DNA from 2 places in the Marmoricola sp. OAE513 genome. Region 1 is predicted to be linked to the other one. Evidence: riboswitches for the same ligand, from Rfam matches in the RefSeq annotation. Region 1 holds a riboswitch; the other holds the start of a gene.

The links. Region 1 has a riboswitch for cyclic di-AMP ahead of ABIE44_RS17570 (C40 family peptidase). Riboswitches for the same ligand answer to the same signal wherever they lie in the genome.
Region 2: another riboswitch for cyclic di-AMP. It lies ahead of ABIE44_RS05340 (C40 family peptidase); the one in region 1 lies ahead of ABIE44_RS17570 (C40 family peptidase).

Annotation. Positions count from the first base shown of each region.
Region 1 covers NZ_JBEPOC010000001.1:3,506,380-3,515,890, reverse strand. Annotated here, with positions in the region: gene ABIE44_RS17570 (C40 family peptidase) at 1-906, opposite strand, end outside; cyclic di-AMP (ydaO/yuaA leader) riboswitch at 951-1,134, opposite strand; gene ABIE44_RS17565 (hypothetical protein) at 1,293-1,499, opposite strand; gene ABIE44_RS17560 (hypothetical protein) at 1,582-1,839, opposite strand; gene ABIE44_RS17555 (DEDD exonuclease domain-containing protein) at 1,930-3,714, shown strand; gene ABIE44_RS17550 (Lrp/AsnC family transcriptional regulator) at 3,731-4,009, shown strand; gene ABIE44_RS17545 (glycosyltransferase family 2 protein) at 4,168-4,854, shown strand; gene ABIE44_RS17540 (DUF2304 domain-containing protein) at 4,854-5,189, shown strand; gene ABIE44_RS17535 (DUF2142 domain-containing protein) at 5,186-6,685, shown strand; gene ABIE44_RS17530 (glycosyltransferase family 2 protein) at 6,682-7,566, shown strand; gene ABIE44_RS17525 (hypothetical protein) at 7,633-8,274, shown strand; gene trpD (anthranilate phosphoribosyltransferase) at 8,255-9,295, opposite strand; gene ABIE44_RS17515 (Rv3143 family two-component system response regulator) at 9,300-9,511, opposite strand, start outside.
Region 2 covers NZ_JBEPOC010000001.1:1,035,308-1,044,818, reverse strand. Annotated here, with positions in the region: gene ABIE44_RS05355 (glycine cleavage system transcriptional repressor) at 1-473, shown strand, start outside; gene def (peptide deformylase) at 473-982, shown strand; tRNA gene ABIE44_RS05345 (tRNA-Leu) at 996-1,069, shown strand; cyclic di-AMP (ydaO/yuaA leader) riboswitch at 1,229-1,403, shown strand; gene ABIE44_RS05340 (C40 family peptidase) at 1,407-1,982, shown strand; gene ABIE44_RS05335 (SDR family oxidoreductase) at 1,964-2,923, opposite strand; gene ABIE44_RS05330 (bile acid:sodium symporter family protein) at 2,920-3,861, opposite strand; gene ABIE44_RS05325 (flavin-containing monooxygenase) at 3,858-5,171, opposite strand; gene ABIE44_RS05320 (DNA adenine methylase) at 5,168-6,250, opposite strand; gene ABIE44_RS05315 (family 16 glycosylhydrolase) at 6,271-7,497, opposite strand; gene ABIE44_RS05310 (glycoside hydrolase family 16 protein) at 7,692-8,954, opposite strand; gene ABIE44_RS05305 (hypothetical protein) at 9,101-9,511, shown strand, end outside.

The DNA of each region.
Region 1 (9,511 bases):
GCTCGGGTTGGCGGCGTGCACGATCAGTCCGTTGCCCAGGTACATGCCGACGTGGCTCACCGGGCTGTAGTAGAAGACCAGGTCGCCGGGCTGGAGGTCGCCCTCGGAGACTCGCAGACCGGAGCCGGTCTGGGCCCGCGAGGAGTGCGGCAGGCCGACGCCGGCCGAGCCCCAGGCGCGCATCGTGAGGCCGGAGCAGTCGAACGAGCTCGGACCGGCTGCGCCGTAGACGTACCGCTTGCCGACCTGGGCGAGCGCGTACCGGAGGGCCACCGCGGCCTTGCCCGAACCGTCGAACGTCGGGATCGAGCCCGAGTAGTCACCACCGAGGAGCTTGGCGCGCGCCTGCGCCTCGAGGTCGTCGAGCAGGTCCTGGGCCTTCGCGGCCTTCTTGTCGATCTGCTTCTTCTCGGCACCCATCTGCTTCTGCAGCGCCTTGAGGCGGGTCGCCTCGGCCTGGACGGCCTTCTTGCGCAGCTTCAGCCGGTCGAGCTGGGTGCTGTAGTCCTCGATCACCTGGCCGCGCTGGCTGTTGTACGCCGAGACCGCGTTCAGGTTGTCGAGGAAAGCGTCGGGGTTGTTCGACAGCACCAGCTGCGAGGTCGTCGAGAGGGCGTTGCCCTGGAACTGCTCGACCACCAGCGCGGCGACCTGCTCGCGCATGGAGTCGACCTTGACCTGCTGGCGGCGGAGGTCGGAGTTGAGCGCGGTCAGCTTGGTCTGGGTGCGGGCGACCTTGACCTTCGCGTCGTTGTACCGCTCGGAGGCGGCCTCGGCCTGGCGGTCGAGCTTCTCGACCTGCTTCTTGACCGTCTTGAGGTCCGGTTTGGCGCTCGCGGACTCAGAACCCGTGACGCCGACGGCGACCACGAGGAGTGCAGCGAGCAGGGCGATCAGGGTCGCCACGACAGTGGCGGTGCGTTTCCGGCCGTGAAGCACGAGCGGACGGTCTCCTCTTTGTCGAACGCTTACCAGGTGAGCTGACGGATTCGGGCGCAAAGATCGCCCTACCAGCGCGCGGACAACAGGTCACCCCACGGTCGTTGCACCGGATTCACCCCATGAAGATGTGGTTCCCCGGCTCCGGTTCACGCTCTCCGAGAAGCGCGACGACGGATTCAGCGCGGCCCCTGAACCACCTGGTCAGTGGCTCGTGCAGGGACCTGAGCCATAGACGATAAACGAACGGTAACGACGTGCCAAACCTGGGCCCCATGTCGCCGTGTGTTTCGGAACACGTCCGCCACTCCTGCCCCAGGGGTCACTTCCGGCGCAGAGGAAACGGCCAGCCCCTACGCCGACTCGATGTGCCGACCGTCCACCGGCGTGACCATCCGCAAGGGTGGGATCAGCCCGGAGTCGGCGAGCACCGACAGCGCCTGCTGCTCGTCGGCGTCGAAGCTGAGCTCGGGGGGCGGCCCCAGCAGGACCGTCACGACGCAGTCGTGGCACGACAGGCCACGGACCAGGCAGGTGTCGCAGTCGACGTGCACGCTCATCGGTTCTCTCCTTCTCGTTCCGCGTTCTGCGGTCGAGAAGAAGACTCGCACCGACCTCCGACACATCCGGAGGAGGCGGGTCTCAGGCCCCGGGCGTTCCCGTCGGGTCAGCGTCGTTGCGGTCGACCAGCTCGATCGCGTCGTCACGGCCGCACCAGCGGCAGGTCACCGACTCCACCGACTCCTCGCGCAGCTCGGTCTGCTCGACGTCGTGGTCCCCGGCGAGGTCGAAGTGCCAGAACTCCGTCGTACGGCGGGTGCGGGTGAGGTCGAAACGGGTGAGGTTGCCGCAACCGCCGCAACGCCAGCGCTGGGTGGGTCCGGGAAGGGCGATGCTCACGGGTGACTCCTCGTTGGTGTGGTGGAACCGGGCGAGTCTAGTGCGCGCGTCGGACCCGTTTGTGTCGGCGGTCTTTCCTACGGTCGTCCCATGACCGCAGCGCACCTCGACCCCGCGTCGTCGCGGTGGGCTGCACAGATGAGCTTCGACGAGCTCGGGCGTCCCCTGCGCGACCTGACCTTCTGCGTCGTCGACCTCGAGACCACCGGCGCAGCCGTCTCCCAGGGCGCGATGATCACCGAGATCGGCGCGGTGAAGGTGCGCGGTGGCGAGATCCTCGGTGAGTTCCAGACCCTGGTGAACCCGCACTCCGCGATCCCTCCGTTCATCGCCGTGCTCACCGGGATCACCAACTCGATGGTGGCCTCGGCTCCCCCGATCGACTCGGCGCTGCCGGCCTTCCTGGAGTTCGCCCGCGGCTGCGTCCTCGTCGCGCACAACGCCCCGTTCGACGTCGGCTTCCTCAAGCACAACGCCGAGACGCTGGGGTACGCGTGGCCGAAGTTCGAGGTGCTCGACACCGCCCGGCTGGCGCGCCGGGTGGTCACCCGCGACGACGCCCCGAACTGCAAGCTCAGCTCGCTGGCCGTCGCGTTCGGTGCCACCACGACGCCCAACCACCGGGCCCTCTCGGACGCCCGGGCGACCGTGGACGTGCTGCACGGGCTCTTCGAACGGCTCGGCAGTCTCGGTGTCTACACGATCGAGGAGCTGCAGACCTTCACCTCGCGGGTGACCTCGGCGCAGCGGCGCAAGCGGCACCTGGCCGAGGACCTTCCGCACGCACCCGGGGTCTACCTCTTCCGCGACGACCGCGACCGGGTGCTGTACGTCGGCACGTCCCGCGACCTGCGCACCCGGGTGCGCTCGTACTTCACGGCCTCGGAGACCCGCTCGCGGATGGGCGAGATGGTCGGCATCGCGACCCGCGTCGAGGGCATCGAGTGCGCGACGCCGCTGGAGGCCGAGGTCCGCGAGCTACGGCTGATCGCGCAGCACAAGCCGCGCTACAACCGCAAGAGCCGGTTCCCCGAGAAAGTGCACTGGCTCAAGCTGACCAACGAGGTGTGGCCCCGGCTGTCCCTGGTGCGCCAGGTGCTCGACGACGACGCCGACTACTTCGGTCCGTTCAGCTCGCGCAAGCGCGCCGAGAAGTCGCTCGCCGCCCTGCACGAGACCTTCCCCGTCCGGCAGTGCAGCGGCCGGCTGCCCGCTACCCCGTCGAGATCGGCCTGCGTGCTCGCCGAGATGGGTCGGTGCCTGGCCCCGTGCGACGGCAGCACCGACCTGGACACCTACGCCGAGATGGTCGCCGAGCTCCGCGACAACCTGTTGCACCGCGCCGACGAGGTGGTCGAGGCGATCTCGCACCGGATGGACGCCCTCAGCGCGGGCGAACGGTTCGAGGACGCCGGCGTCCACCGCGACCGGCTCTCGGCGTTCCTGCGCGCCGCGTCCCGCACCCAGCGTCTGCGCGCCCTGACGCGCTGTGCCGAGGTGGTAGCGGCCCGTCGCGAGGACAGCGGCCTCTGGGCCGTGCACGTCATCCGCCACGGTCGGCTGGCCGGCGCCGGGGTGATCCCGGTCGACGCCCATGCCGGGGAGTATGTGGAGCAGCTGCGCCTCTCCTCCGAGACGGTGGGCCGGGGCCTCGGTCCCACGCCGGCGGCCACCGCCGAGGAGACGGAGAAGGCGCTGCGCTGGTTGGAGAGTCCCGGTGTCCGGCTGGTGCGGGTCGACGGCGAGTGGTCGTGCCCGGTCCGCGGCGCCGGCAAGCACCTCGCGCTGCACGACGCCGTCGAGGAGTCCCGTCAGGGGCTCGCCCCGTTCGACGAGCGCAGGTCGATGCCGACCTTCCACCAGCCGGCGCGGTGAGGAGTAGGTTGCAGCCATGATCACCGCCATCGTCTTCGTGAAGGCAGACGTCAACCGCATCCCCGAGGTCGCCGAGGAGATCGCTGCCCTCGACGGTGTCACCGAGGTGTACTCGGTGACCGGCACGATCGACCTGATCGCGATGGTCCGCGTCCGTGACCACGACGCCGTCGCCACGACGATCGCCGACAAGCTCAACAAGGTCGCCGGCGTGCTCGAGACCGAGACCCACATCGCCTTCCGCGCGTACAGCCAGCACGACCTGGAGTCGGCGTTCTCCCTCGGCCTCGACTGACCGGAGCCGGGCCGCATAGCCCGAATTGACTAGTCGCCCGCGCCTTTCGGCCTGAATAGGGCGTTTCAGACCGAATGTTTCGCTATGTCCCTTTTATCCACCTCCGTTCTGATGGACGATCAGGTCAGTGCCTGGGGTGTCAAAGGGGAGGTCAACTCATGGCGATGGACGATGTCTGGGTCATCGTGCCGATGTTCAACGAAGCCACCACGGTGGCCGAGGTCATCGGCACGCTGCACACGGAGTTCAGCAACGTCCTCTGCGTCGATGACGGCAGCCACGACGGTTCGGACCTGATCGCGCGTGCGGCCGGCGCCACCGTCCTGCGGCACGCGGTCAACCAGGGTCAGGGCGCCGCACTGCAGACCGGATTCGACCACGTCCTGCGCGCCACCGACGGTGCCTACGTCGTCACCTTCGACGCCGACGGCCAGCACCTGGTCTCGGACGCGGTCCGGATGGTCGAGGAGGCTCGCAGCACCGCGTGCAACGTGGTGCTCGCCTCGCGCTTCACCGGCACGACGACCCGGATGCCGGCAGCGCGCCGCCTCGTGCTCAAGGCCGGGCTCGCCTTCACCCGCTGGACGTCCAAGCTCGAGGTCACCGACACCCACAACGGCCTGCGCGTGCTCGACCGGCTGACCCTGACCCGGATCCGGCTGACGATGCCGCGGATGGCCTACGCCAGCGAGCTGCTCTCGGCGATCGTGCCGAACGGACTGACCTACACCGAGGTGCCGACGACGGTGATCTACACCGAGTACTCGCGCGGCAAGGGGCAGACCAACATCAACGCGATCAACATCCTCTTCGACCTCGCGGTCCGACGTCTGCGGGCGATCTGATGCTGATCAAGGTCCTGCTCATCGGCGGCACCCTGACATTCGGGTTCCTGACCCTGCGCGAGCGTCGTCCCGCCACCCACCAGGCCGTCCGCCGGATCGCGCTGCTCGCGCTCGTGCCGCTCGGCGTCGTCGCGGTCGCGTTCCCGGAGACGACCGTCTGGGCGGCCCACCTCGTCGGCGTCCAGCGGGGCACGGACCTGCTGCTCTACACCTTCGTGATGACGTTCCTGTTCACCACGATGGCCTGCTACCAGCGGCTGCACCACGTCGAGAACCAGCTGGTCGAGCTGACCCGTGAGCTCGCGCTCGCCGAGCAGCGCGAACGCGTTCGATGAGCGCACGCCTCCGCACCACCGTGCTGGCCGGCGTCGGCTTCCTGGCGCTCCAGCTCGGGTGGATCCTCTGCGTCGCGCCGAACTACGGCATCGACGAGTTCGACCACTCCTACCGGGCGAGCTCGGTGGCGCTCGGCCACTGGGAGGCCGGGAGCGAGCAGGTCTCGGCCGATCTCGGCCGGGGTGACCTGATCCCGGTACGTGCGGACGTCGCCGAGGCCGCTCGGGCCGCGTGCGAGGCACGGCCCTACACGCGCACCTTCAACTGCCGTCCGTACGAGACGCTCGCGAACGGCGAGGTCATGCTCGCCAGCGGGGCCTCGCGCTACAACCCGGTGTTCTACGGGCTCGTCGGCACCCTGGCAGCACCGTTCCACGGCACCGCGAACCTGTACGCGATGCGGCTGGTGACCGCCCTCCTGGGGTGTGCCCTCTTCATGATGACGATCTGGCTGACCCTCGCCGGCGCGCGTACCGTCTGGCCCCTGGTCGCCGGCCTCGTCGCAGCGCTGCCCACCACGGTCTACTCGACCGCCGTGGCCACGCCGAACGGGCTCGAGATGCTTGCCGGCCTGGCTGCGTGGGTGGCCCTCCTCGCTCTCGTCGCGCCGCGCGGCGACCAGCGGCGCACCCCGTCGTACGCCGCCCTCGCGGTCGCGTCCGCCGTGCTCGCCAACACGCACACCCTCGGGCTGCTCTGGCTCGGCCTCATCGTGGTGGCGGTCGCGGTCGTCCACGGCCCGGTGGTCACCGCTCGCGCGCTCCTGCCCCGGGGCGGACGCGAGATCGCGATCGGCCTGGCCACCGGGGTTGCCATCGGGTTCGAGATCGCCTGGGTGCTGCTCTCCGGCGTGAACAGCCCGTCCGCGGAACGCGCGATCTTCCTCGGGAACCCGTGGAGCGCCGTCGCCCGAGGGATCGTGCTCTGGCCGCTCCAGGCGATCGGCGCCTTCCCGATGCGCGACGAGCACGCTCCGGCCCTGGTCTACGCGGTCCTGCTCCTGGTGCTGGTCGGGATGACGGTCCTCGCCGTGCTCCGCCGTGCAGGAGGAGGTCGGGTACTGCTCGGCATCGGCTTCGTCGCCCTGGTCTCGTTCGCCGTGCCCGCCTCGCTGACCGTCATCTCCTTCCACCAGGTCGGCGGCGCGTGGCAGGGGCGCTACGGGATGCCGTTCACCGTCGGGCTCATCGTGCTCACCGGGTACCTGCTCGACACCGACGCGCGACCGTTCCCGCAGGCCAGGTTCGCTGCACCCGCGGTCGCCGTCGGCCTCGTCGCCGTCCAGCTGCTCAGCCAGTGGCACGTGATGGCCGGGCAGCGCGCCAAGCACGCCCTGGTCGAGGCGACGCACTGGTCCCCACCGTCGGCGCTGCTGCTGATCGCGCTCGCCGCCGTCGCCCTCGGCTGCTGGGTGCGCGCCACCTCGACGCGCCCTGCCCCGATCTCGCCCGAGCCCGCTCGAGCGGAACCCGTCCTGATGGAGGCGAACCGATGATCGACGTCCTGCTGCCGTTCTACGGCGACCCCGACATGATGCGCCAGACCGTGGCCAGTGTCCGGGCGCAGACCTCGAGGGACTGGCGCCTGGTCGTCGTCGACGACGGCTACCCGGACCCGACGATCGCGACGTGGTTCGCCGACCTGGGCGACGACCGGATCGAGTACCACCGCAACGAGGAGAATCTCGGCGCGAACCTCAACTACATGAAGGCACTCAGCCTCGCCTCCGCCGAGTACGTCGTGGTGATGGGCGCCGACGACCTGATGAAGACGCGGTACCTGGCTGACCTCGAGCGGGCGATCGCAACGTTCCCCGGCGTGGCCATCATCGAGACCGGCGTCGAGATCATCGACGAGACCAACCGGGTGGTGCGGCCGCTCGTCGACCGGGTCAAGAGCCGGCTGACCCCGAGCGTCGAGGGTCCGCGTGAGCTGTCCGGCGAGTCGTTGATGGTCTCGCTGCTCCGCGGCAACTGGACCTACTTCCCCAGCCTGTGCTGGCGGCGGGACGTGATCGAGCAGATCGGTTTCCGTCCCGACTTCCACGTCGTCCAGGACCTCGGTCTGCTCCTGGACGTGCTCCGCGGCGGAGGGTCGATGGCGCTCTGCCCGGAGGTCGCGTTCCAGTACCGGCGGCACACCAGCAGCGACTCGTCGCTGAAGACCCTGACCGGCGAGCGGTTCGCCGAGGAGCGGCACTACTTCCGGACGATCGCCGACGAGCTCGGCTCCCAGGGGCTGGTCCGGGCCGAGCGTGCGGCTCGGCGACACCTGACGTCGCGCCTGCACGCCGCCGCTCTCGTGCCGTCCGCGCTGTCGGCGCGCAAGCCGGCTGCGGCCCAGGGGCTGCTCCGCCACGCCCTCGCCAAGGGCTGAGGAGTACGACGCCCTGTCGGGTTAGTGTCGGATCATGATCCGCGCGTCGCTCGTCAACGAGTCCTCGTGAGCTGGCTCGACGCGATCGGCTGGACCGGATCGGCGCTGCTCGTCTACTCCGTCATGCAGGCCCGGGTGCTGCGCTTCCGGGTGCTCAACCTCGCCGCGTGCGTCGTGCTGACCGGCTACAACGCCACGCTCGAGATCTGGCCGATGGTCGCGATGAACGTCGCACTGATGGCGATCAACCTCTGGCACATCCGGAACCTGACCAGCACGCGCCACGACACCGAGACGTACGTCGTGCTCGAGGTCGGCGGGCAGGACGACTACCTGCGGCACGTGCTCCGCGTGCACGAGCCGGACATCCTCACCTTCCAGCCCGACCTGGTCTGGGACGGCGCCGACGAGGACAACCGGGCCTTCATCGTGCAGCGCGGTGACGAGACCGTCGGGGTGGTGCTGCTACGCATCGACGGCCCTCGGGCGACCGTGCTGCTGGACTACGTCACCCCCAAGTACCGCGACTTCTCCCCCGGCCGGTTCGTGTGGCTGCAGAGCGACATGTTCGTCGGACGCGGGGTGACCACCGTGACGACGTCACCGAGCATGGTCGGGGCGTACTACGAGAAGGTCGGTTTCACCGCCCTGGCAGACGGGTCCTTCGAGCTGGCGGTCCCGAACGACGCTACGCGGAAGCCGCGCTGACCCAGCGGTCCAGCGTGGCCTGGGCCGCGCCGGAGTCCAGGGCTTCGTCGGCGCGCGCGATGCCGGCCGCGACCCGCTCCTCCAGCGTCCCGGCGTCGTCGGCGTGGATCGCGAGGGCGGCGCCGGCGTTGAGCACGACCGCGTCCCGTACCGGGCCGCGCTCGCCGGCCAGGAGCCGGCGTACGACGTCGGCGTTGAAGGCGGCGTCCTGACCGCGCAGGCTCTCCGCGGTGCCGGGCGCGATGCCGAGCCGGGTGGGGTCGAGGGACTCCTCGACCACCTCGCCCGCGCGCACGGTCCATACCCGGGAGGTCGTGGTGGTGGTCAGCTCGTCGAGCCCGTCGTCACCGCGGAACACCCACGCGTCGACACCCCGACGCGCGAACACACCGGCCATCACCGGGGCCATCCGCGGGTCAGCGCACCCGATCGCCTGGGCGGCCGGCTTCGCGGGGTTCGCGATCGGGCCGAGGAAGTTGAAGGTCGTGCCGATGCCGAGCTCGCTGCGCGCGACAGCGGCGTGACGCAGAGCCGGGTGGAAGGCTGCGGCGAAGCAGAAGGTGATGCCTGCCTCGGCGGCCACGCGCGCGACGGCGTCGACCGGCAGGTCCAGCCGGATGCCGAGGAGCTCGAGCACGTCAGCACTGCCCGCCTTGCTGGAGGCCGACCGGTTGCCGTGCTTGACGACGGTGACCCCGGCTCCCGCTGCCACGATCGCCGCCATCGTCGAGATGTTCACCGAGAAGGAACGGTCCCCGCCCGTCCCGACGATGTCGAGGGTCCGACCCTCGACGTTCAGGGGTGCGGCGTGCTCGTACATCGCATCGACGAGTCCCTGCATCTCCTCGACCGTCTCCCCCTTGGAGCGCAGCGCGACCGCGAAACCGGCGATCTGCACCGGGGTGGCGGCGCCGAGGAGGATCTCGCCCATCGCCCAGCTCGTCTGGTCGACCGACAGGTCGTGGCCCCCGACGAGCGCGGTCAGGACCTCGGGCCAGGTGCGGCCCGTCTGCCCGCTCACCGGGTCAGGCTTCGGCGGGGACCCGCGAGCGCAGCAGACGGATGACCGTCTCCGCGAGCTCGATCGGGTCCAACGGGTGCGACACCGCCGCCTCGGCGCGCGACCAGGTGGCCAGCCAGTTGTCCTGCGGCCGACCGGTGAGCACCAGCGCCGGCGGGGCCTGGTAGATCTCGTCCTTCATCTGGCGCGCGATGCCCAGGCCACCGGCCGGGGTCG
Region 2 (9,511 bases), 2.5 Mb from region 1:
GGATCATCGCGGAGACCACGGGTGTCCTCGCCGGACTGGGCCTGAACATCGAGGACTCGACGATGACGCTGCTGCGCGGTCACTTCGCGATGACGCTGATCACCGACGGCTCCGCCTCGCCCGGAGAGGTCGAGGAGGGGCTCGGCGGGCTCACCGCGGACGGCTCCCTCTCGGTGTCCGTGCGCGCGGTCCCCGCGGAGACTCCCGTCAGCCGCGGCTCGTCGTACCTGCTCAGCGTGCACGGGGGCGACCGTCCGGGGATCGTCTCCAACGTGGTCGCCGAAGTCGCAGCGGTGGGCGGCAACATCACCGACCTGACCACGCGCCTGGCGGGCGAGCTCTACGTGCTCATCGCTGAGGTCGACCTGCCCGCGTCCGTCTCCGCCGATGAGCTGAGCGCCTCGCTGAGCGCGGCAGCCACGGCGCTCGGTGTCGACGTCTCCCTGCGCGCCCTGGACAGCGACGACCTCTGATGGAAGGCCGCGTCCTCCCGGTCGTCCGGGCCCCTGACCCCGTCCTGTCGCGCCCCGGCGCGGTGGTCGACCCGACCGATCCCGAGATCGTGCAGCTCGCGGCGGACCTGATCGCCACCATGCGGGTCTCGCCCGGGTGCGTCGGCCTGGCCGCGCCTCAGGTCGGGGTGAGTGCGAAGGTGTTCTGCGTGGACGTCTCCGAGCACCCCAAGACCCGCGGCCACCACGGCACGTTCGTGCTCTGCAACGCGGAGATCGTCAGCGCGACCCGCAACGAGAAGGCGCGCGAGGGCTGCATGAGCGTGCCCGACCTGACCGGTGACGTGAAGCGCGCCTCCCGGCTCGTCGTCCGGGGGCAGGAGCCGGGCACCGGCGCCGAGGTCATCATCGAGGCCGAGGCCTTCGAGGCCCGGGCGCTGCAGCACGAGATCGACCACTGCGAGGGGCTGCTGTTCCTCGACCGGGTGGCGGGCGCGCACGCGCTGCACCCGCGCAAGACCTACTTATGATCGGTTCCTCCTGGCCCCGGTATCCCAACCGGCAGAGGAAGCGGTCTTAAAAACCGTTCAGTGTGGGTTCGACCCCCACCCGGGGCACCGTGCTCGACCGCGTGTGTGATCTTCCTCAACCACGTGCGCTGACTCACATTTCCCGCGTAACTGGTCAGGAACCGGTCCTCGATGCCGATTCACTGGATGCGCCCCCAAGTTCTTGGGGTGCTGTCCGTTGCTCACGCTGAGGCCCGTCATGAGCCGGACAACACGACGCGAAAGCGAGTGGGGATGACGGGCGCGGAGGAACCAGCACGACGTCTCACGCAGTGTCCACACGAGCTGTCCGGTGGGACTTGGGGTGAAGCCACACGAGTGGCCGGGCAACGGTAGCCCGAATCCGACAGGTCAACCCTCGTAAGCGTGACCGCACAGGTTTCACATGTCCACGACGACTGGTCGTACTCATCTGCGCGCGCTCGGACTCCTCTGCGCGCCTTTCGTTGCCCTTGCTGTCCTGGTCGCTCCGGCGCCGGCGCAGGCTGACCTCGCCTCGGTGTCGGGCACCCCGACCACCCAGGCTCCCGCTGCCCCGGCGGCTGCTCCGGCTCCCACCGCGGCACAGATCAGGGCCCAGAAGAAGGCTCAGAGGCTGAAGCGCGCCAAGGCGTTCGGTCGCAAGGCCGTCCGCGTGGCCGCGACCCGCAAGGGGTCGAGCTACTCCTACGGTGCCGCCGGCCCGCGTCGCTTCGACTGCTCGGGTCTGACGATGTGGACCTTCAAGCGGCTCGGCAAGAAGCTTCCGCACTCCTCGGCTGCCCAGTACGGCCGGGTGAAGCACCTGCGCGCCAAGGACCGCCGCGCCGGGGACCTGGTGTTCTTCCACGACGGTGGCGGGATCTACCACGTCGCGATCTACGCCGGGAAGAACCAGATCTGGCACGCGCCGTACTCGGGCACCCGGGTCCGCAAGGAGCGCATCTGGACCCGCTCGGTCTACTACGGCCGGGTGCGCTGAGCGCGCGCTGCCAGCCAGGCGTCGAAGGCCTCTGAGGAGGTCTTGCTCGGCACGTACCCGAAGGTGGTGCGCAGCCGGTCGTTGGCGAGCACGGGTCGGAACTGCAGGAACCTCGTCTGTTCCGGCCCGTACGCCGACAGCCCCAGCGGCTTCAGCACGCCGAGCACACCCTGCAGGGCGATCGTCGGCACCGACACGGCCCGCTTGCCGAGCCGTTGCGCGATGTCGTCCATCGTGAGGGTGCCGTCGCCGGCGACGTTGGTGACCCCGACGACCGCGTCCGCCGGACCGGTCGCGCCGCGCTCGATGATGGCGGCGACGTCGGTGTCCCAGATGAAGACGAACGGAGAATCGGCGCCGCCGACCTTGAGCAGGAACGGCCAGTCGAACAGTGCCGTGATCTGGTTGTCGACGGACTCGCCGAGGATCGTGCCGATCCGCAGCACGACCTGCTCGAGCGCCGGGGTGCTCGTTCGCAGCTCGGCAAGCATCTCCTCCACCAACCGCTTGTGGTGGGAGTAGGCGAACTCCTCGTTGCCGCGCACCTGGTCGATCTCGGTCAACCAGGCGGGGTTGTCCGCGTGGTACCCGTACGCCGCTCCGCTGGAGGACACGACGATCCGGCGTACGCCGTGCGCCAAGCACGCGTCCAGGACGTTGCGGGTGCCGTCGACGTCGACGGCGTACTCGAGCTCGCGGTTCGACTTCTTGCCGGGTGTGACGATCGAGGCCAGGTGCACGACGACCTCGGGCTGCACGGCCCCGATCACCGCGCCGACGAGGTCGGCGTCGGTGACGTCGAAGCGCGCGAAGGTCACACCGTCGGGGAGGGTCTCCGGCTCTCGCAGGTCCGCAACCACGGCGTCGTGGCCGGCGGCGCTGAGGCGTCGTACGACGGCACTGCCGAGGAAGCCGCTGCCGCCGGTGACCAGGATCTTCATGCGGTGACTGCTTTCTTCTCAGACGAGCGGGAGGACCACCACTGGGCGAGGGCCAGTCCGGCGACGATGTCCCAGATTCCCCACCAGGCGGCGACGAGCGCCATCCCGCCGAGGCCGTCGAAGTAGGAGAACACCAGCAGCAGGCCGAGGCCCGCGTTGCGGATGCCGACCTCGAAGGTCATCGCCTTCACGCTGCGGTCGGGCAGCCGGGTGGCCCTGCCGATGCACCAACCCAGCGCGAGCGCGAGCGCGTCGTGCAGGAAGACCGCCAGCAGGACGATGCTGATGTAGTCGAGGAACAGGTCCCAGTTCTTGGTGACGCCGAGGACGATGACGACGCCCAGGGCGAGGAACGAGACCGGCCCGACGACCTTGTGGGCGCGCTCCGCGACGGCCGGCCAGAGCCGGGCGATCGAGATGCCGAGGACGAACGGCACCCCGATGACCAGGCCGACCTCGACGAGCATGTCGACGGCCGACAGGTCGATGTCCTCGAGCAGCTTCTCGCCGGTCGGGTGCAGCCCGCCCCAGAACGCCATGTTCAGCGGCATCAGGAAGATCGCCAGCAGGTTGCTCACCGCGGTCATCGAGACCGACAGCGCGACGTCACCGCCGGCGCGGTGGGTGAGCACGTTCGAGACGTTGCCCGGCGGACAGCAGGCAACCAGGATCATTCCGAGCGCGACCGAACCGCGGACGTCGAGCAGCAGTGTGAGCAGGAACGTCAGCGCCGGCAGCGCGATGAACTGGGCGAGCACGCCGATCGTGATCACCCACGGGCGGCGCAGCGCGGCGGTGAAGTCGGAGACCTTGGTGTCGAGCGCGATGCCGAACAGGATCGTGCCGATGACGATCTTGAGGACCGTCAGCGAGCTCTCGTTGAACGCGATCCGGATGTCGTCGACGTCGGTCGCGAGGCTGAGTACCTGGGCGATCACGGCCCGAACTCCTCGGCCTCACGGCGTACCGCGTTCCGGTAGGCGTCCTTGTTGACGTAGTACGCCATCCGCTCGAGGCCCAGGTACTTGTAGCCGCCGGACAGGTCCGGGTGCGCGTCGTCGATGCGCTTCTCGAACGCCGTGACGTCCGAACCCGCCGTCTGTGCGGCCAGATAGCCCGCGACCAGGTCGGCCTGCTCGTAGCGGCCCTGCCAGCCGATCCCCGAGGCCTCGATCATGCCGAGCACGAAGAGACCGCGTGCGTCGGCGCCACGAGCAAAGACGTTGAGGTAGAGGTCCGGAGCACTGCCCGAGCCCGGGCCGCTCCAACCGAGCAGGCCCGCGTCCACGAACGGGTAGTGCAGCGCGTAGCCGGTCGCCAGCACGACCAGGTCGTACGCCGTCCGGGAGCCGTCGGCGAAGACGACCTCGTCCCCGTCGAACCGGTCGATGTCCGGACGCACCCGCAGGTCGCCGTGGCCGAGGTGGTGCAGGATCAGCGAGTTCACGATCGGGTGCGACTCGTAGATCGCGTGGTCCGGCTCGGGGAAGCCGAACTTCACCGGGTCACCGGTGAACAGCTTGAGCACGCGGGAGTCGATGAACTGCTTGATCCTCGGGGGCAGCGGCTTGCCCTGGTTGAGGGTGTCGGCAGGTTTGCCGAGGACGTACTTCGGCACGAAGTGGTACCCGCGACGGACCGACATGTCGATCGCGGCGGCGTGGTGCACCGCGTCGACCGCGATGTCGCAGCCGGAGTTGCCCGCGCCGATGATGAGCACGCGCTTGCCGGCGAACTGCTCGCCGCGCTTGTAGGAGCTGGTGTGCAGGATCTCGCCGGTGAAGGTGTCCTGACCGGCGAAGGTCGGCACGTTGGGCTCCGAGAGCGTGCCGTTGGCGAGCAGCACCCCGGCGTGCCGGTGGGTGTGCTCCCCGGAAGCGTCGCGGACGGTGACCGCCCAGGCGTCGCCGTCGCGGCGTACGGCGGTGACCTCGGTGTCGAAGTGGAAGCCCGACCGCAGGTCGAACTCGTCGGCGAAGGCGTTGAAGTACGCGGCCAGCTCGCGGTGCGAGGGGTAGTCGGCCACGCCCTCGGCCATCGGGAACTCGGTGAACTGCGTCGTCGTGCGCGAGGAGATCAGGTGTGCGGACTCGTAGACCGTGGACCGCGGGGAGTCGATGTCCCAGAGGCCACCGACACCGCTGCCGAGCTCGTAGCCGACCCAGGGGAGGCCACGGCGCTGGAGGTTGCGGGCGGCAGCGAGCCCGGACGGTCCGGCGCCGATCACGGCGAAAGTCGAGTCGGTCACCCGAGAATCAAACCAGAAGACCCCGCCACGGAGAGATCGATGTCGGTGGCCGCCTCCACCCGGTCGGTCGGGCCCGCCACGAAGACGTACTCGACGTTGCGCAGCCGTTTGACCTCGCCGACGCGCTGGCCGAGGTTGTTGTGGATGCCGATCTGCGCGCCGACGTACCGCTTGGAGTCGAAGGCGAGCATCCGCACGTCCTCGTGTCCGGCGTCGCGCAGCGCCCGGGTCATCTCCTCCGCGGTGATCCACGACTCGTCGTTGTACGACACGACCAGGACGTCGGCGCGTGCCCGGCGGACGAGGTCGGCGAAGGCCGGAGCCATCTCGCGCTTGAGGTTGAAGACGCTCTTGGTCTCCTCGTCGCGGGCGTCGACGCGCTTGCGCGCGATGCCGTACGACTCGGGCTCGTCCCAGCGGACCAGGGTCTCCCAGACGTGGTAGTTCGTGAAGTACCGGTGCTGGTTGTAGGGCGGGTCCAGGTACATCAGGTCGACCCGGGGGAGGAGGTCGATGGTCCGGGTCGCATCCCCGCGCAGGGTGTGGCCGGTCCCGGGGATCAGCTCAGGTGCCCGCAGGTCGAGGTCGTGGTAGGCCCGCGGTGCCCACTGCTTGAGGTAGGCCATCTGGACGCCGGTGGTGGAGTCGACCCGGTCGGCGGCGAGCATCAGGCTGGTGAGCAGGACCGGGAAGAGCGGTGAGTCCCGGTACTCGCTCTCGAGGAGGTCGCGGATCGCGTCGACCCGAGCGCCGTTGTGCGGCTGGAAGAAGCGGGACTGGATGCAGAACGTCTCGGTGAAGTAGCCGGCGCGGCCCGGGAGCGCGGCCAGGCGGGCCAGCGCGTCGTCGAGCTCGGCGCGGTCGACCGCGTCAGCATCTGTGCTGATGTAGCAGTTGCCCAGCACCTCGCTGTACGTGGCCACGTCGTGGGCGGTGACCTCGAGACCGCGCTTCTTGAACTCCTGGGCCACGCGGGTCGTCCCGGTGAACAGGTCGACGGCGGTGGTGGCGCCGACCCGGGTCGCGATCTCCCCGAGCACCCCGACCAGAGCGCGCTTGGAGCCCAGGTACTTGATCACCCCCGCAGGCTACGTGGACTTCACTTCCAGATGCGGACGTAGTCGATCTGCGTGGTGAGCCGGTCGGGCACCTGGTCATCCACGTACTCGTTGCCGATCGCGCCCATCGCCTGGTTCAGCGCCAGGTAGAAGGGGTGGTCGAAGGGGGAGGTCTCGCCGTAGAAACCGGCGAGCGCCGAGGAGTACTCGTTGATCATGCAGACCTTGCCGTTGAGCAGGATCGTGAGCTTGCCCGGCTCCCAGACGAGTCCGTAGGTGTTGAACTGACCGACCTTGATGGGGCACCGCGTGTGGGTGACGTTCTTGTTGGTGCCGTCGGTCGACTCGCCCGGGGTGTAGTGGATGAACGGCTTCACGATGCCGGGGTCGTTGCTGTACATCTCCGCGAAGTCGATCTCCCCCGACAGCGGCCACGGGCCGTAGGTGTCCTTCTCCGGCCACAGCCAGAACGACTGCTGCGAGCCCGGAACCCGAAGGTCGGGGATCTTGGCCCGGACCTCGTAGCGCCCGTAGGTCTGGGCGAACGTCTGGTGGTGCATGACCTGGCCGTACGCGTACTTCGACGACTTGTCCTTGCCGCAGTCGCGCGACTCCGTGCGCTCGACCAGGGACAACTCGAGGTTGCCGCCGCGGACGCCGATGGTTTCCGGGCTGTCGAACGCGCACGCGTACTTGATCTTGTTACCGGTCGTGAAACCGCTGTTCTCGGTGCGCTGCGCGACCCAGTAGCGGCGGTCGAGGGCCTTGCCCTCGAAGTCGTCGGCGAACGTGCAGACCCACGGGCTGCCGTCCGCCTTTCTCGGAGCGCCGCTACCGCAGTTCGGGTTCACCGGAGGCGGCGGGGAGACGATGTCGATCGTGAACCGCTCGCTGGAGCGCTCCGGGTTGACCGACGTGGCCGGGGTGCTCGCCCAGTAGTCGTAGGAACCGAGGTACTCGCGACCGGGCACCTTCAGGGTCGCCATCAGGTGGTCGTCGAGGACCGTCTCACTGACCCGGACGAACCCGGTGTTGTAGGAACCCGCGGTGTTGAGGATGATCCGGTCGCCGGGGTGGGCGTCGCCGGTGACCTGGACCGTGACCGTGCCCGACTCCTCCAGGACCAGCTCGCCGGGAGCAGAGGTCACCAGGACGTTGGGCGTGGTGGGCTCGGCGGCGAGCACGAAGCCCGCGGAGCTGCTTCCGCCTAGCGCCGCTACGACGATCAGGGCGGTGCCGGCCGTGGCCAGGGCTGGGATCCGGAACATTCAGGCTCTCCTTGGCGTCCCCGGTGCGGGAGGACGTGAGGACACACAGGTGTTGCGTTCCGAGATGTGCGTCGTGCGGGTGGCCGGCCGGTCGTGGCCGTCGTGAAGCGATGCTAGGCGGGATCTCCCGTGTTGCGCCGGTCCGGCTCGTCGTCGCGCTCACTGGTCTGGTCAACCGCGGGAGCCGGCGTAACTCATTTCCAGATACGCACGTAGTCGATCTCGGTCGTCACGGTGTCCGGAACGACAGCAGGGTCGTACTCGTTGCCGAGGGCGCCCATGGCCTGGTTCATCGCCAGGTAGAAAGGCTTGTCGAACGGCGAGCTCCGGCCCTGGACCCCGGCCAGCGCGGACTTGTACTCGTTGACGAAGCAGACGACCCCGTTGACGAGCACGGTGATCTTCTGCGGCTGCCACTCCACCCCGTAGGTGTTGAACTCGCCCACGTCGATCGAGCAGTAGTCGTGGGTGCGGTTCTGGCTGGTGCCCTTGCGGCCCTCGCCGGGGAGGTAGTGGATGAACGGCTTGTTGATGCCGACGGCGTTGCTGTACATCTCGGCGAAGTCGATCTCGCCCGAAGCCGGCCACCCGCCGTAGGTGTTCTTCACCGGCCACAACCAGAAGGACTGCTGGACGCCGGGCACCTGGACGTCGGGGATCCGCGCCCGGATCTCGTACTTGCCGTAGGTCTGCGAGAACGTCTGGTGGTGCATCACCTGGCCGAAGGCGAACTTCGACGACTTCTTCCCGCACTTCTGCACGGCGGGCAGCTCGACCAGGGAGAGCCGCAGCGCGCCGCCCGCGACGCTGATGGTGTCGGGGCTGTCCACGCCGCACGCGTAGCGGGTCCGGGTGCCGGTCGTGAAGCCGCTCGTCCTCGTCTCCTGCGGGACCCAGTACTTGCGGTTCAGCTCGTTCCCGTCGAACTCGTCGTCGAACGTGCACACCCACGGGGTGCCGTCCTCCTTGACCGGGTTGTCTCCCGAGCACACCGGGGCGGCGGGCGGAGGCGGTGTACCGATGGTCACCTCGAAGGTCGCGCTCTGGCCTTCCTGGTAGCGACCGGTCGCCGGAACCTTGACCCAGTACTTGTAGGTCCCCAGGTAGGCGCGCCCGGTCAGGATCAGGGTCGCGCGCAGGTTCTCGTCGAGGTAACCGGTGCTGACCTTCACGAACCCGAGGCCGTACGTGCCGGCGGTCTCGAGACGCACCCGGTCGCCCGGCGCGGCCGGGGCCTGGGCCTGGACGTGCACCTGGGTGGACTCGCGCAGGCTGAGGGAGGACGGCGGCTCGAGCACCAGCACCACGGGTCGCGAGAACGCGCCCAGGGTGTTGTCCTGGCTCTTGTTGGCAGCCAGCTCGCTGCCGGGGCCGGAGCCGTCGAACGCGTCGACGTAGTAGCCGGCGGCCAACAGCGCAACGGAGGCGGTGACGACCAGCAGGAATGCACGAAACATGGGGAAGGGGCCTGACTGGGAGGGGAAGTGACTACTGGGGCAGGTGAGGCCCGAGTTGCCTGGCCTGAGCGTACGAGTTCCGATGCCCTCCCCAGGCGTTCTGCGCCCGGTTTGCGACCGCGTGTCGCTTTGCCTAGGTTGGCGGGATGTCTTCACGCCCCCACAAGCTCCGTCTGATCGCGCTCCTGGCGCTCGGCGCCCTGGCGACCTCGCTCGCCGTGGTGCTGCCGGCCCAGGCCAAGCCCGGCTCCTGCGGCCGCCCATCTGGCTGCACCGCGTTCGAGCTGCAGCACGCCGGGTCCACGTTCGGGTGGTACCCGGTGGTGAGCCGCCACGAGTTCAAGGGCGGGGTCCCGAGCTCCTGGAAGAAGAAGGGGCGCGGCGGCTACGGCACCAACAACGGCATGCTCGAGCTGTACGCGAACAAGGACGCCCGGCTGAGCACCACCTGGACGCTCTCGAAGGCGACCGGACGGTGGGAGACCCGTTTCCGCACCGACCGGATGCGCAGCGCCACCAGGAAGGGCCTGGACTACACGATCCGGATCCAGCTGATC